Regions from separate parts of the Virgibacillus salexigens genome, predicted to be linked through region 2. Evidence: riboswitches for the same ligand, from Rfam matches in the RefSeq annotation. Region 2 holds a riboswitch; the other holds the start of a gene.
The links. A riboswitch is a leader RNA that binds a small molecule or an ion and turns the genes downstream of it on or off. The one in region 2 is predicted to bind preQ1.
Positions count from the first base shown of each region.

Region 1: another riboswitch for preQ1. It lies ahead of queF (preQ(1) synthase); the one in region 2 lies ahead of queC (7-cyano-7-deazaguanine synthase QueC).

Region 1 covers NZ_CCDP010000002.1:865,528-873,827, forward strand. The annotation lists gene BN990_RS17115 (GntR family transcriptional regulator) at 1-111, opposite strand, end outside; gene BN990_RS17120 (APC family permease) at 483-1,892, opposite strand; gene BN990_RS22675 (hypothetical protein) at 1,997-2,281, shown strand; gene BN990_RS17125 (queuosine precursor transporter) at 2,493-3,122, opposite strand; gene queF (preQ(1) synthase) at 3,173-3,691, opposite strand; PreQ1 riboswitch class I at 3,875-3,921, opposite strand; gene yidC (membrane protein insertase YidC) at 4,002-4,766, opposite strand; gene BN990_RS17140 (hypothetical protein) at 4,706-5,086, opposite strand; TPP riboswitch at 5,305-5,409, shown strand; gene BN990_RS17145 (YkoF family thiamine/hydroxymethylpyrimidine-binding protein) at 5,506-6,120, shown strand; gene BN990_RS17150 (ECF transporter S component) at 6,113-6,694, shown strand; gene BN990_RS17155 (ABC transporter ATP-binding protein) at 6,691-8,300, shown strand, end outside.
Region 2 covers NZ_CCDP010000002.1:112,100-120,399, reverse strand. The annotation lists gene BN990_RS13420 (4-hydroxyphenylacetate 3-hydroxylase family protein) at 1-1,160, shown strand, start outside; gene BN990_RS13415 (TRAP transporter substrate-binding protein) at 1,333-2,367, shown strand; gene BN990_RS13410 (TRAP transporter small permease) at 2,385-2,873, shown strand; gene BN990_RS13405 (TRAP transporter large permease) at 2,863-4,167, shown strand; gene BN990_RS13400 (STAS domain-containing protein) at 4,504-5,295, shown strand; PreQ1 riboswitch class I at 5,356-5,402, shown strand; gene queC (7-cyano-7-deazaguanine synthase QueC) at 5,494-6,156, shown strand; gene queD (6-carboxytetrahydropterin synthase QueD) at 6,156-6,590, shown strand; gene queE (7-carboxy-7-deazaguanine synthase QueE) at 6,591-7,313, shown strand; gene BN990_RS13380 (hydroxymethylglutaryl-CoA synthase) at 7,523-8,300, shown strand, end outside.

The DNA of each region.
Region 1 (8,300 bases), 750 kb from region 2:
TTTTGCCTCAACAATACGTTCAGAAGGTTTATACTCCCCTTCCAAGATTTCTTCTTTCAGAATATGATAAGCCTGTAAATGTAATGATTCAGGTTTAATAATACGTGTCATAATAACCTCCAATCAGAAAGCTAGTTCTTTATTCTCATTCTTTTCTGAATATATAGGTTATATTATATCAAAATCTCAATGGCTTTGTTTATGAAATTTTAAAAACTGTAATGAAAGGAAAAACTTTATTTAAAGAAAGAGGATCGCTAACTTTGTGGGGCACACTATCGAGAAGAGTCTTTTTCAGCCATAGGCAAAGAGCGAAGAAGCACAGAGCGTGACACTCCCTGCAGCAAAACGGACAGTTCCAGACCCCACCGTGTGTTTTTTCCACGAGGAGGCTTGAGCGTTGTCCGCGGGAAGGGGAAGATCTGTGCTCCTAAAGGCAAATAAAATACGAGTTGCTCTACCAGCTGAGGGACATCAACAAATTATGCCACTCTATTCATTTCTTTCTTCATATGATCATCCGCATATGCCTTACCGTATTTTTTCATTGAATAATTGTACAAGATCACCCCTAAGATGGCCCACACCCCAACAATAACCCATTCATATGGCCATATCAAAGCCGACGGCATACCAGGCATATACAGTATCATAACACCAAAAGACATCACGGCAGCGACCCAACCAAACGTGGTTCCAAAAGGTAGTTTAAACGGTCGAGCCATGGTAGGTGCTTTTTTCCTTAATAAAATATATGATATAGCTACCATTAGCCATGCTACGACTAAGCCTAATCCACCAGCATCCACTAGCCAAACTAAGGCGGGACGTCCTAATAAAGGTGAAGCAGTGGAGAGAATAGCAATTAATAAAATTGCTTTATGTGGGGTTTTATATTTTGGATGTATGTCGCCAAGTGATTTCGGCAGCATCCCAGCTTTGGCAAGGGCATAGATTGCTCGGCTGCCTCCAACATAAAAACCGATCCAACTTGTCAATATACCACCAATCCCACCTAGCACAAGGAAATTCCCCATTAGTTGGCTGCCGCCGAACGCCTTTGCCATTGCATCTGCCGTGACTAAACTAGACGCATTAAGTTCTGCAGGACTTAATATCCGAGAAACTCCAAAGATAATTGCAATATACCAAATCACTGCCAGAATAACAGAAAATATTAATAACTGCCCAATCTTCTTTTGTGGTAGATTAATCTCCTCAGCTGCTTGTGGAATAACATCAAAACCTACAAACATAAATGGTGTCATGATAACAACCGTCAATATACCAGCAAGCCCTGTTTCTAGCAAGGGCTGCATGTTCTCCATTTTTCCTCCGAATGTACTCCCGGTAATTAACATAAGGCCAGCTACTAAAATGATTAATGTTAATATAAATGAAATAACTGTAGTCAGCTTAATCCCCCGGTAGTTAATCCAAGCAACTAGGATGGAACCAATAATACCTACACCTGCCCAGGTGAGCGTAACATCCCAGCCCGCAATGGTATATAAATAACCTTGACTATAATTAGGTATAACATATTCAAATACAGTTGGAAGAGCAACAGCTTCAAAGGCTACAACAGATACATAACCAAGGATAATTGACCATGTAGCAATAAAAGAAGCCACTCTCCCCATCGCCTTATATGTATACACATGTTCTCCACCAGCCAAGGGAAGCGCTGAAGCTAACTCCGAATAGGTTAATCCTACAAAAACGACAAGTAGGCCGCCAATAACAAATGCCAAAATAGCTCCTATTGATCCAGCTTCTGTAATCCATAATCCAGATGTAACCACCCATCCCCAGCCGATCATAGCTCCAAATGCTAGTGCTAGCACATCTTTATTACCTAGAATTTTTAATAACTTATCAGATTCATTCATAAAAACCCTCCAGATCATGTGTTTTTATATTAACAAACTATTCCGAAATATCATGATAAAAATTCTTTCTTTTACGATGTTACTTATGATATACATCAAATAAATTGGGTTCTGATCCAACCAACGTAAAGAAAACAACGTTCAATCCTTCAGGTGCAAGTGAGCAAGTGAAGCAATCTTTTCAGCCAATGTTATTGCTGGTTCATGACACAATGTGGAGAAGGGAGCTAAAGGCCAATTATTCCATTTGCAGTACTGCCGTTTCTGCCAATTCTTCTATTATAAACCAATATTTAGATTCCAAAGGGAAGAAACAGCGTCCCATAGATGCCGCTGCCTTCTTGCAAAATCACTTTTGTCCCATTAGCTTGCTGCTCATGAATGGATGATATTGGTTGAAAAAATGCTTCTTATCTAATTCGAATAAATTGCTCCCAGTAATACCTCCTTTTTATACAAAAAACCAGTCATATAGACAGAAACCACCTAAGGTAGATCTATCAATATAACTGGTTTTGATCTAACGGAGCGCTTTACTTTATCAGTAAAGTCAATTAGATTCAGCAGTTAATTTTTATATAACTTGAGTTTACCGAAAATTCAATAAACACGCAAGCCTTCCTGGTGTACTTCTTGCTTTCTCGCCCACTTTACTAATAGATAAGCGAAAGGGGTATCAATAATAGCAATAATTAATTTAAATACATATTGTGTAATAACCATACCAATCAATACATTAAAAGGTACAACTCCCCAAAATGCAATCACAATAAAAATGGAAGTATCTATGAGTTGGCTGGTCATCGTTGAAATATTATTTCGCAACCAAAGTTTTTTCTCCCCATGATTCGCTTTCAACCTATGAAATATAGTAACATCTAGATGTTGACTGGCAAGGTAGGATAGAAGACTTGCAATCATTACTCGAAAGCTACCCCCAAGGATCTGTTCAAATTCTTCCTGCAGGCCAAATGCTGGAGCAGCAGGTAAGTGAACCACAATGAAAATAAATAACATCCCAATCAATTGTGTTATAAACCCTGCTTGAACCGTTTTTCTAGCGGTTTCCTTCCCATAAACCTCCCCAATAACATCTGTTAGCAAATAGGTAATGACATAAACTACTGCAGCACCTGGCAAAATAAATTCGCCAATTTGAAATAGCTTCACTGCTAATATATTTGATAAAAGTAAAAGCCCCACAAACAAAGCATTTAAGTAAACAAACATCGTATTTCATCCTCTTCTGAAGTAGAGGAACATAGCTAACCCTCATAAACTTAACGATTATCTATTTTCTCTGGATACATATCATGATTCAGCAGACGATGCTCTGCCATTTGTTCGAACTTGGTACCAGGTTTTCCATAATTACAATATGGATCAATGGAAATACCCCCGCGTGGTGTGAATTTTCCCCAAACTTCGATATAACGTGGCTCCATAAGATGAATAAGATCATTCATAATTATATTCATACTGTCCTCATGAAAATCGCCATGGTTACGAAAACTAAAAAGATAGAGCTTTAGCGATTTACTTTCCACCATTTTCTGATCAGGAATATAACTAATATAGACTGTCCCAAAATCAGGTTGTCCTGTTTTCGGACACAATGTTGTGAATTCAGGACAGTTGAATTTTACAATATAATTACGATTTGGATGTTTATTGTCAAATACCTCCAATACTTCGGGGGTATAATCAAAAGCGTAGTTCGTCCCCTGACTTCCCAATAACGTTACGCCATGCAACTCATCATTACTTCTTCCAGACACAAGTAAAACCTCCTCTTCCATGTTTACTGCCCTTCGAGCTCACACAGCTCAAGCTCCTCCTAAAGCAAACTTTTTCATCGAATGTAACCCAACGTATGAAGGAAAACTTAAGGGGGGGATCCTGAATTAGACAGTTGTCACATATGTTTATTCTTTCATATAAAAAAGCCATGGCCCAAGGCACATGGCTTTTTATCGCATCAGTTGTCCTTAGTTTTTTATAGAGGGTTATAGCTAAGAACCTCTCCAATTTTATATGGATCCGAATATCCATTTTCTCGCCTAATTATATATATCGAGTAAAAGGATGTCAATCACATCTTTACTAAACTCATTGCTGCACAGCATTTTTAGGGTAATATAATTTTTTAGCAAGTAATGTTTGAAATACTAGAAATATCCCGCTGACCGTCCAATATAACGGCAAAGCTGCTGGGGTATTAAATGAAATGAACCCAATCATCACAGGTGAAAGAAGTCCCATAATGGCCATTTGTTTCTTTTGTTTTTCATCCATACCAATCATTGAAACACGTGACTGAATAAAATATATCGCAGCTGCAATAAATGGCAAAATGAGATCAACTTCGCCTAGATTAAACCATAAGAATGAGTGGGTCGCGATTTCCGGTGAGTTTCTAATTGCATAATAAAAAGCGATAATCACCGGAAATTGAATAAGCATTGGCAAACATCCCATAGAGGTTAACGGGTTGAATTGATGCTCTTGATAAAGCTGCATCATTTCTTGTTGCATATTGGTTTTGGACTCTTGATCTGTTTTCCCTTTATATTTTTCTGTAATAGCGTCCATATCAGGCTTCAGTTCATTCATTTTCTCTTTCATCTTAGCGCCGCTTTTTGTTTGTTTTAATGATAAAGGCATTAAGAGCAAACGAATAAGCACCGTTATTAAAATAATGGATAGACCATAATCCCCTCCAAATAACACAGCTACATATTTCATGAGCCCGGAGAATGGATTGTCAAAATGAAATAATCCACTATCTGCTTGGCACCCCGTTAAAAAGAAGATTAGAATGATACCGACAATGGCATATTTTTTAAGAAAAGTGAGTATAAATTGACCTTGCATTGTTTTCCTCCTCGTTGTAATAAATCTTTAAAAAACGAGAAGGACTGCTGGTCTGTATCATCGTCTGGTGAAGCGATACGCTTCGTCTTTTTAACTAACCATTGCAAGATTTCTGCACATTCTCCTAGCAGTTCCTGCATTGGCAATAATCTTACCCGCTGATTATGATATTCCCTCGTTAATACATTGTTATTTTCCATTATACTTCTAGCATCGATAGCTAGAAATTGATATGTCGTGACAATCGTCAATAATAGACTTAAATACAGTGATAGCGGAGATACATCATTAAAAAGTTCATTTAACAACTCAATCGTCATTTATACTCACCTCCTTTTCTTGCTTAAATCTTTCTTAATTATAACACAGCTTAAAACCTATTCCTAAGCCTAATACCTGATTACCATGATTCAACATGACCTGAAAAATTTTCCTGGATTTTTTTAATTAGTTAAAAGACAAGATAAAATCTAACATATTTACAAATGATTCGAATTCAACTATTCTAGATGGACATATAAAAACTGCATATCTATTTTTATTGCACTAGGGGAGCTATTTTAAGATGGCTGAGAGGAAAATGATCTGACCCTTAGAACCCGATCTAGATAATACTAGCGTGGGGAAGTGCAGTCGTTCAATAAAATGGAACAGGCATTGCCTTATCATATTATTTATGAAGACTGCATTCCCAAGAATGCAGTTTTTTTGTGTATGTATCGATAAGGAGGAGATTACGTTGAACAACCAACCGATCACATGTAGCACAAGTAGGATTGCAGGCTGTACATTTGCTATTTATCCAATGACGGATCAATTCGTAGATGTTATTACAGCTTCATTAAAGGAAGTTGATACATCGAAGGTTTGGATGAAAACGACAGATGTAGAAACCTGTGTCCGAGGGAGAATATCTCATGTTTTTGATGTAACGAAGGCGCTCTTTCTACATGCGGCAAACACTGGTCATCATGTAGTTTTCAGTAGCACCTATTCCATCGGCTGTCCTGGAGATTCTGATGGAGATGTATATTTATCAGAGGATGATGAGCGGTTAAATACCAAATTACTAAAACGAATGAGCCAGGAGGTAGCTGGAAAGTTTTCATTGTATCCGCTAGGAGGCGGAAATTATATGAATATGATTTATAACCAAATCGAAGAAATGAAATTACATGGTATTGATGTTTCTTCTATTCACTATGCAACACGACTAGATGGCGATGGTGAAAAGGTTTTTGATGGCCTTGAACGCGTATTTACCAACATGGAAAATTTAAAATCTTCACATACTGTTATGACAACCACGATTTCTGCCAACAGCCCTTCAAAGAAGGAGAAAATAAATGAATAACTGGAAGTTGAAAGAAATCATTGTGATGTCCGTACTTGCCGTCGTGTTCGGAATTGTTTATTTAGCATTTTTACCAGTTGGAAAACTCCTCGTATCCTTGCTAGGACCAATTGGTTACGATTTTATATTTGGAATCTGGTTTATCGTATCTATCATTGCTGCCTATATCATTCGCAAACCAGGAGCAGCGTTTTTATCAGAGACGATTGCTGCTACCGTCGAAATGTTGCTAGGAAACGCGATGGGCCCGATTATTATTATTACTGGAATGATTCAAGGGTTAGGAGCAGAGGCTGCCTTTGCTGCCACTCGATACAAGCGTTATTCCTTATGGGTCCTTATGCTGGCTGGTATTGGCGCCGCTATCTTTAGTTTTGTATGGGGTTACTTTAGATCCGGTTTTACCGCTCTTTCCACCCCTTATATTGTAAGTATGCTGGTCATCAGAATGATTAGTGGTGCCATTATTGCTGGCTTAATTGGGAAAACCATCAGCGATTCCCTTGCCAAAACGGGCGTACTTTCCAGTTTTGCTTTAGGAAAACAAATAAGAAAGGAACGTTCCGTATCATGATTAATGTTTCCGAACTTTCTCTTTGGTTTGATGGAAATGATGAAAAAGCAATTATCCAAACGCTAAGTTTCCAATTAAATAAAGGGGAAGCAATGCTATTACTAGGCCCAAGTGGAAGTGGCAAGAGTACACTGACACGTTGTTTAAATGGGATATACCCTCGAGAATTGGAAGGTATGCTCAAAGGCGATATCCATATATACGATCACTCCATTCGAGAGGCTCATCCTGGTACAATAAGTAAACAAGTAGGAGTCGTATTTCAGGACCCCGAAACGCAGTTCTGTATGTTAACGGTGGAAGATGAGATTGCTTTTGGACTAGAAAATATTCGCACACCTTCCAACGAAATAGAAGCAAAGATCGATGAGGCATTAGAATTGGTTCAATTAAGCTCGTATAAGCATGCTTCAATAAATACACTTTCTGGTGGACAAAAGCAAAAGTTAGCACTCGCTTGCGTACTTGCACTACAACCAAATTATCTTGTTCTCGATGAACCAACTGCTAATTTAGATCCAAAATCAACAAAGGAATTTATTCAAACAATAAGACATGTATGGACAGAACAGCAGATCGGGCTTATCGTTATTGAACATCAACTGGAAGGCTGGATTACTTTTATCAACCGTGCATTTATCTTGTCCAAAACAGGCAAAGGTATCTATGATGGCCCTCTCGTTAAACTTATTGAAACAAATAGAGAAATGCTTCAGCAGCAAGGGATTAGGCTACCTAAAATAACTGATCTTGTACTTACAGCTACCAGACAAAACAAGGCAAGTTATAAGAAGATACCATTGTCAAACGAGGATGTGTTATCATCGGTCACTATGGATGCCAGCTTCTTAGAAAGAAACCGTGTAGAGATAGCAAAGCCACAGAAAAAGAACGTTATTCTCTCTGCATCGGATGTGAATCTTTATAAAAACCAGCAGCGAATTCTAAACCAATTAACTGTCCGTCTATACGATCAATCCTTTGTAGCAATCGTCGGACCGAATGGAAGCGGAAAAACAAGCATGACGCGTTTATTAAGTGGAATAGACCGACCTTCCAATGGTGATATTCGCTTATACCAACGTCCCCTTAATGAATGGCAGGAGAAAGATGTACGAAAACAAATTGGGTACGTTTTTCAAAATCCTGAACATCAATTTATCACAGATACGGTTTATAACGAGATTGCCTTTAGTTTACGACTAGGCGGTGAGCATCGAGAAAGCGTGATTCAGGAACAAGTTCAGAACACGCTATCACATTGTGAATTACAGGGTTTGGGGCATCTGCATCCCTATTCATTAAGTCAAGGACAAAAACGAAGACTGAGTGTAGCAACAATGATTGTGGATGATCAACAGGTCCTTTTCTTAGATGAACCGACATTTGGACAAGATGCTGCCTCCACTGCGAAAATAATGGATCTGTTGGAGCAAAGACATAGACAAGGCACTACGATTATCATGGTTACACATGATATGGATCTGGTTGATAAGTACGCTGATCGTGTGCTTGTTTTAGAAAAAGGGGAAATTGTAGCTGATCAATCGCCTGATCAATTATGGAAACAAGAAAAGTCAGTAATTAAACGATGGCATTTAGATTA
Region 2 (8,300 bases):
GTTTTGAGGATAATGCAAGAAGATGGTATAAAAAAGCTCAGCAAGAAATTCCATTTTGTAATCATACTATAGTTAATCCACAACTGGATCGGGATCAACCACTTCACAAGAATAAGGAGGTATTTGTTCGTGCAGTAGAAGAGCGGGATGATGGTGTTATTGTTAGCGGCGCCAAAATGGTTGGAACGTCAGCAGCATTAACGCATTATAATTTTGTGGCTAATTATTCTCCTCAAGATTTAGGGGAAGGGGATAAGAGTCACGCATTAATCTTTTTTGTACCAATGAATGCACCGGGGTTAAAAGTGATCAGTCGCCAATCCTATGAGGAAACGGCAGCAATAATGGGGACACCTTTTGACTATCCTTTATCTAGCAGGTTTGATGAAAATGATGCAGTAATTGTGCTGGATAATGTATTTATACCATGGGAAGACGTACTAACATATAACAATGTTGACATTGCGAATGGATTCCGACCTAAAACTGGATGGCTCAATCGTTATACTTTTCAAGGATGTACACGCTTCGCGGTAAAATTGGATTTCATGGTAGGGTTACTTTTGAAGGCGACTGAAATGGCAGGTACAAATAAGTTTAGAGGCGTTCAAGCGAATATAGGTGAAGTTATCTCTTATCGTAATATGTTCTGGGCGATTTCGGAAGCTATGGCAGCAAATCCCGAAACTGGTCCAAATGGGGTGGTCTTACCTAATGCTACTTATGCAACAGCTTACCGGACATTCGCTCCTAGTGTTTGGCCAAAGATTAAGCAAATATTTGAGCAAGTAGTAGCTGGAGGGCTGATCCAGCTTCCTTCCAGTGCAAAAGATTTCCAAAACCTGGAATTACGTCCGTATCTCGACCATTATTATAAAGGTTCTGGTGGAGTAAGTGCTGAGGAACGTGTTAAGGTCTTGAAATTAATATGGGATGCAATTGGTACTGAATTTGGAGGCAGGAATGAACTATATGAAATTAATTATGCTGGTAATCATGAAGGTATTCGCTTAGATGCGTTGAAAATGGCTGATAATTCAGGACAGACAGCTAAATATAAAGCATTTGTAGAACAAGCATTAAGTGATTATGATCTTACAGGCTGGACATCGGATACATGGATTAATCCGGACAAACATCAAGAAAAAGTGTTTAACTAGATGCAGCAAAAAAAAAGCACTTATATCCTGTTTATAGGTGCTTTTTTCTTTAAATAACAACATTAAGCTATGATTAATTGACATCATATATGAAATCATATATAATTTTATAATAAATGTAAGCGTTAACATATGGTGGATTACTACACTCCATTCCTTAGGGGGAGAAAATATGTATCGAAAGATGATGAGTTGTTTAATTAGTGTACTTCTCTTAGTTGTCCTTTCTGCTTGTTCTAGAGGTATAGCCTCTACTGGTTCTTCACATAATTTAATTATTTCTCACTTCTTACCGGGGAATCATCCGATTCAAACACAAGTATTCCAACAGATTGGGAATGATTGGAAGCAGAAGTCAAATGGGGAGATTACGTTTGAACTGTATCCATCCAATGCTCTAGGTAATGCCGGTTCACAGTATGATATGGCTGTTACAGGGGAGGCAGATATTGCATTAAGTGTACATGGGTATTCTCCTGGGAGATTTCCATTAGTCTCTGTTATGGAGTTACCATTTCTTGCAGAATCAGCTGCGCATGGTTCAGAAGTCATAGCCAATCTATATGAAGAATTTCCAAGTATACAGGCAGAACATGATGATACGATACCGTTATATTTATTTACTGCTGAACCTGCCCAGTTAATTATGAAAGACCATCAAATTGAATCACCAGACGATTTAAAAGGATTACGTGTTCGCTCTCCATCACCATTGGCTAATGATATATTGGAGGCTTTAGGAGCCGTACCCATTTCTATGCCGATGGGAGACGTATATGAATCACTGGAAAGAGGGGTTATTGATGGAGCAATGGTGCCTTTGGAAGCGCTTTACAATTATAATTTGCATGAAATAGCATCCTATATTACAATTGGAAACTTTTCAGCTACGCCATTTTTTACTGTTATGAACAAAGATACATATCAGCGTTTCACAGATTCAGAAAAGGAGCTTATTAATGAATCGACAGATATAAATACTGCTATTAAGAGTGGACGTGTTTTTGACGTAGATGGTCAAAAAGGAAGGAAATTAGCAGTTGAAAATGGCGCAAAAGTAATTGAACTTAGTGAACAACAATTAGTGCCATGGAGGCAGGCGCTAAATTCACTTGTACAATCATGGATAGAAGAGATGGAATCGAAAGGGTTACCAGGTGAAAAAATCTATCAGCGGGCGAAAGCATTAAAGGATGAAGTGAAGTAGCGGGAGAGGTGAATGGTGTGGAAAGAATAATACAGCGATTAAGTAAGATGTTGCATGTTTTTGCTCAGATTATCTTATTATTCATGGCAGTGATGATTACGTTAGATGTGCTTGGGAGATGGCTCTTTAAAACTCCAGTAACGGGCACTGTAGATTTTACAGAGTTAGGTCTATCTGTAGTTATCTTTCTAAGCTTAGCATATACACATGTCAAAGAAGAACATATTACTATTGACTTTGTTGTTGAGCGGTTTTCTCAGCGTATCCAGTGGATAGTTGAATCGATTATTCATTTATTAATCGCTGTTTTAATGGTACTTGTTTCTTGGAGTACTTGTCATTATGCGATACGACTTTTTCATGCTAATACAGTAACGGGGGATTTAAGTATCCCACTTTATCCAATTGCTATATTAGCAGTTATTGGTTCCATTCTCTTTGCATTCATTGCAATCCTGCATTCCATTTACTACTTGCAAAAGGTGGTTCATCAAAATGAGTCCTGAAATGATTGGTTTTATTGGGATTGTACTATTATTGATCTTATTTTTACTAAAAGTTCCAGTTGGTATTTCTTTGTTATTCGTAGGCTTAGTAGGTACAACCTTAATCAGGGGATGGGATGTAGCGTTTGCTCAACTAGGTAGAACTCCTTTTGATACAGCAAGTTCGTATTCATTAAGTGTTATTCCATTATTTATACTAATGGGGATGATTCTGTCGTACACAGGGTTAGGTAAGGACTTATATCGAGCGGTAGATAGCTGGATTGGTCATTTTCGAGGAGGATTGGCGATGGCTACAATTGGTACTGCAGCTATATTTTCTTCTATTTCCGGTTCCCTTAATGCAACAACTGCAACAGTTTCTAAAATAACCTTACCAGAAATGGATAAATATAAATATAAACCAAGCCTTTCCACTGCTTGTGTTGCAGCTGGGGGTACATTAGGTATTTTAATTCCCCCAAGTGTTATCTTAATATTATATGGAATACAAACAAGAGAACCCATTGGGGCATTATTAATTGCGGGTATTATTCCAGGAATTTTTCAAGTTATTATATTTATGATCATTATTGCCATTCTTGTTCGACGGAATCCTAATTTGGCACCAGCTAGAACAGAGCAGGCGACTATTAGTGAGAAGCTACATACATTAAAAAATGTTTGGCCATTTATGGGGTTATTTTTTATAAGTATTGGCGGGATATATTTAGGGGTATTCACTCCAACTGAAGCAGCCGGGGTTGGAGCAGTTGGTGCAATTATTTTTGCACTATTGTCTAGGCGTTTAGACTGGGATAAGTTAAAGCAATCGTTTAATGAATCAGTAAGGTTGACTGCTTATATTTTTCTAATTCTAATCGGTGCTACTCTATTTAGTCAATTTTTAACAATTAGTAGGTTGCCAGTCATGCTTACCAGTTTTGTAGGTGGGCTAGATCTCCATGCATATATCATACTTGTATTTATATTGATTGCTTTATTTTTACTAGGTTGCTTCATTGAAGGTCTTTCCTTAATTGTTTTAACGCTTCCAATAATTTATCCAATCATTATGGAACTTGGTTTTAATGGTGTTTGGTTTGGAATTATTATGGTGATGGCAATTAATATTGGTTCTTTAACACCACCGCTTGGGATTAGCATTTTTGTAATCAAAGGCGTTGCAACAAATATTCCAGTACAAACCATATTCCGGGGAACAGTACCGATGATTATTGGAATGATTATCTGCATTTGTTTATTAATCCTATTTCCACCGTTGGTAACGATCTTACCAAGTTTGATGAAATAATTCCTTATATATAATAGGAGCCTTTTTACAGGCTCTTTTTTATATAGCAGAAGATCAATTATTTTAATTGGAAATAACTGTAACCAATTGATAATAGGGAACATTATATTCTAGCAGAATTTTTATGGTAGAGTATATAAATAAAGGAGTCGAGTAGGTAATTGCAGAATTAAAAACGTATCGAGATCGATAAAATAGACGGATCGAACAGAATAGATTAGCAAGTTAAGGGATATAATTAAGCCTTATCATATGATTTATCAAACAGGGATTGTATAATGATAGAAATGAGCAATTGAATGTTATATGTAACATAAGAAAAAGGATGGAATGACTGTGAAAAATAATAAGGAAAGATTATATTTATTGGAGAAGGCATTGAATTATACAGAGGTCGGTTTAATAATTACAGATCCTTCTATTGAAGATAATCCGATTATTATCGCTAATAAAGGTTTTTTAGAGCTAACAGGCTATAATGAAGAAGAAGTGATTGGAAAGAATTGCAGGTTTTTGCAGGGGGAAGAGACCAATAAAAAGCGTGTGAATCAAATTTGCGAAGCTGTCGATGCTAACGAATCGATTTCTGTGCAATTATACAATTATAAAAAAGATGGTACGGGTTTCTGGAACGAATTATCCATTGATCCGATGTGGATAGAAGAAGATCAAAAACTCTATTTTGTTGGAGTGCAAAAAGATGTTACAGATGAAAAACAAAAGGAACGCCTGCTTCAAGAAAGCTTGGTAGAAATTGAAAAGATTTCTACTCCAATTGTTCCAATAAGGGATGATGTTTCTATTTTGCCGCTTATTGGCAATATGAGCGACCATCGATTAGAAGCTTTGATGACTTCATTATCTGCTTATTTGGAGCAATCGAATGAAGAATATTTGATTATGGATTTATCTGGATTGTATGAAGTGGATACGTATACCGTTTCACGCTTTTTAAAAATTCATCAATTTATATCACTTATGGGGAAGCAGCTATTAGTAGCAGGCATTCGCCCAGATATGGCGATAAAAACGGTATCCATTCAAGATACGTTTAAAGATATGAAAACATTCAAAAACGTTAAAATGGCAATTGAACATATTGATCGTGTAAAAGAAAAAGAGGTATAGGTTTTAGCCAATTTATGGTAAACTAATGATAACAAGTAAAAATAAGAATTCTGTAAAATAGCAGGAGAGGTTCGAAATTCCATCCCTCTATAAAAAACTAAGGAGATCAAAACAACACACCTTCTTAGTGTTGTTTTTTTGATGGAAATTTTAGTAACGAACGCTCTTCTTTGTTGTAAAAAGGGAGGAGAAGAGTCGATGAACAACCAAAAAGCAGTCGTTGTATTCAGTGGTGGTCAGGATAGTACTACCTGTTTGTTCTGGGCATTGCGTGAGTTTGAACATGTGGAGGCTGTAACATTTCAATATGGACAACGGCATCTAGAAGAATTACATGTTGCGAAAAACATTTGCGATCAATTAAAAGTAACGCATCATGAACTGGATATGAATCTATTAAATCAGTTAGCTCCAAATGCATTAACTCGTAAAGACATAGCGATTACTGAAGGAGATGATGGCTTGCCATCTACATTTGTCCCCGGAAGAAACCTGCTGTTTCTATCTTTTGCAGCAATATTAGCTAAGCAAATTAATGCAAAGCATGTGGTAACAGGGGTGTGTGAAACAGATTTTAGTGGTTATCCTGACTGCCGAGATATATTTACCAAGTCCTTAAATGTGACATTAAATTTAGCAATGGATGATCAATTCGTTATCCATACTCCGCTTATGTGGCTGGATAAAGCAGGAGTATGGGAATTAAGTGATCAATTAGGAGCTTTTTCGTTTGTGAAAAATAATACATTGACTTGTTATAACGGATTAAAAGGTAGTGGATGTGGGGAGTGTCCTGCTTGTCAATTACGTCAAACTGGTTTAGAAAAGTATGAAGCAAATCGAAAAAAGGTGAGAACGTAATGATCCAACAAATCTATCCTTTCATAAACCATAACTATACATATGAAATCAATAAAGACTTTCATTTTGCTGCGGCCCATTATATTCCCCATCAAGACACTGGAAAATGTCAATCGATGCATGGGCATACGTATTTTACAAATATTACTATTGTTGGTGAAGAACTCAATCATACAGGGTTTTTAGTAGATTTTAAACAAATAAAAAATCTTATTCATAAACGTTTTGATCATGTTGTCATGAATCAGGATGTTGCTTTTTCCGATCATAATCCCAATGCTTTTCCAACTACTGAGATTGTGGCACGGACGATTTATGAACTTGTGCAGGAATACTTAGATACATTATCCCATTCCCCCCGCTGTATGCAAGTATATTTACGAGAAACACCGTCCAGTTATTGTGTATATCGTCCAAAGAAAGGGGATAGGTAAGTGAAAATACCAGTAATTGAAGTTTTTGGGCCGACGATTCAGGGGGAAGGAATGGTTATTGGTAGAAAAACCATGTTTGTCCGAACTGCTGGTTGTGATTATTCCTGCTCATGGTGTGATTCAAAATTTACTTGGGATGGTACAGAAAAACATCACATTCAAATGATGGAAGCAGAAGAGATTATGCAAGATTTAAGGGAAAAAGGTGCTGATCAATTTGGTCATGTGACGATCTCAGGTGGGAATCCTGGATTACTCCCCCAAATCGATCAACTGATTGATATCCTGCATGATCACGATCTGGAGGTAGCGCTCGAAACACAAGGGAGTAGATGGCAGACATGGTTTACAAAGATTGATGATCTAACACTTTCTCCAAAACCTCCAAGTTCAGGGATGAAAACAAATTATCAAACCCTTGATTTTATTATTGATTCATTGAAACAAAAGCAACGTGGAAAATGCAGTTTGAAAGTAGTCATCTTTAATGAAGATGATTTAGGATACGCAGAAAATATCCATCAACGCTATCCAGATGTAAGCTTATATCTTCAGGTGGGAAATGATGAAATTACGATGGATAATGATCAAGCATTGTCGTTATATTTACTGCAAAAATACGAGGAGCTGATTGACCAAGTAATGGTTAGCACTATTCTAAAGGATGTCCGAGTGCTTCCACAGTTACATACATTTCTTTGGGGAAATAAGCGTGGAGTATAGGGATAAATTAATACAAGAAGAGCCCAGACTGTTTCTTTACAGAACTGGGTTTTTTTATGTCGTTAACACACGATGATTGTGTTTAGAAGTAGATTATATTATCATTTAATATATTGGTATGTAAAAAGAATTAATTGTGAATAAAATCACTAATGGTAGGAAAGCGATACTTTTAGGAATTCTAACTATGGTAGTAAAGGAGCAGAACATTGAAGATTGGTATAGACAAAATAGGATTTTATGCACCACATTTATTTTTAGATATGAATAAGTTAGCAGTCGCTAGAGATGTTGATCCAGCAAAGTATACGATTGGTATTGGACAAGAGAAAATGGCAATCGCTCCGATTACACAGGATGCAGTCTCACTCGCAGCGAATGCCGCTTTAAATATATTAGACGATAAAGATAAGGAAGACATTGACTTTGTCATTTTTGGTACAGAATCTGGTATTGATCATTCAAAATCAGCTGGGGTATATATCCATGATCTATTAGGGCTGAACCCAAAAGCGAGAACAATTGAGGTGAAGCAAGCATGTTATGGTGCTACTGCTGGAATTCAAATGGCGAAGGGTCATATTGCTTTACATCCAAAAAGCAAAGTGCTTGTTTTAGGTGCGGATATTGCAAGGTATGGATTGAACTCTGGTGGAGAAGCAACGCAAGGAGCAGGTGCAGTTGCAATGGTTATTAGTGCAGACCCACGTATTCTAGCTTTAGAAGATAAAAGTGCTTATTTAACAGCCGATATTATGGACTTCTGGCGCCCTGTCTACTCAGATACAGCAATGGTCGATGGCAAGCTTTCAAATGAAAAGTATATTTCTTTCTTTGAGAGTGTATGGGAAGATTATAAAGTACAATCAGGGTTCGGTTTAGAAGATTTTACAGCTATTTGTTTCCATCTTCCTTATACGAAAATGGGTCAAAAAGCGTTACGTGCGATCTATGAACAAGGAACGGAAGAAGATAAGGAAAGATTAG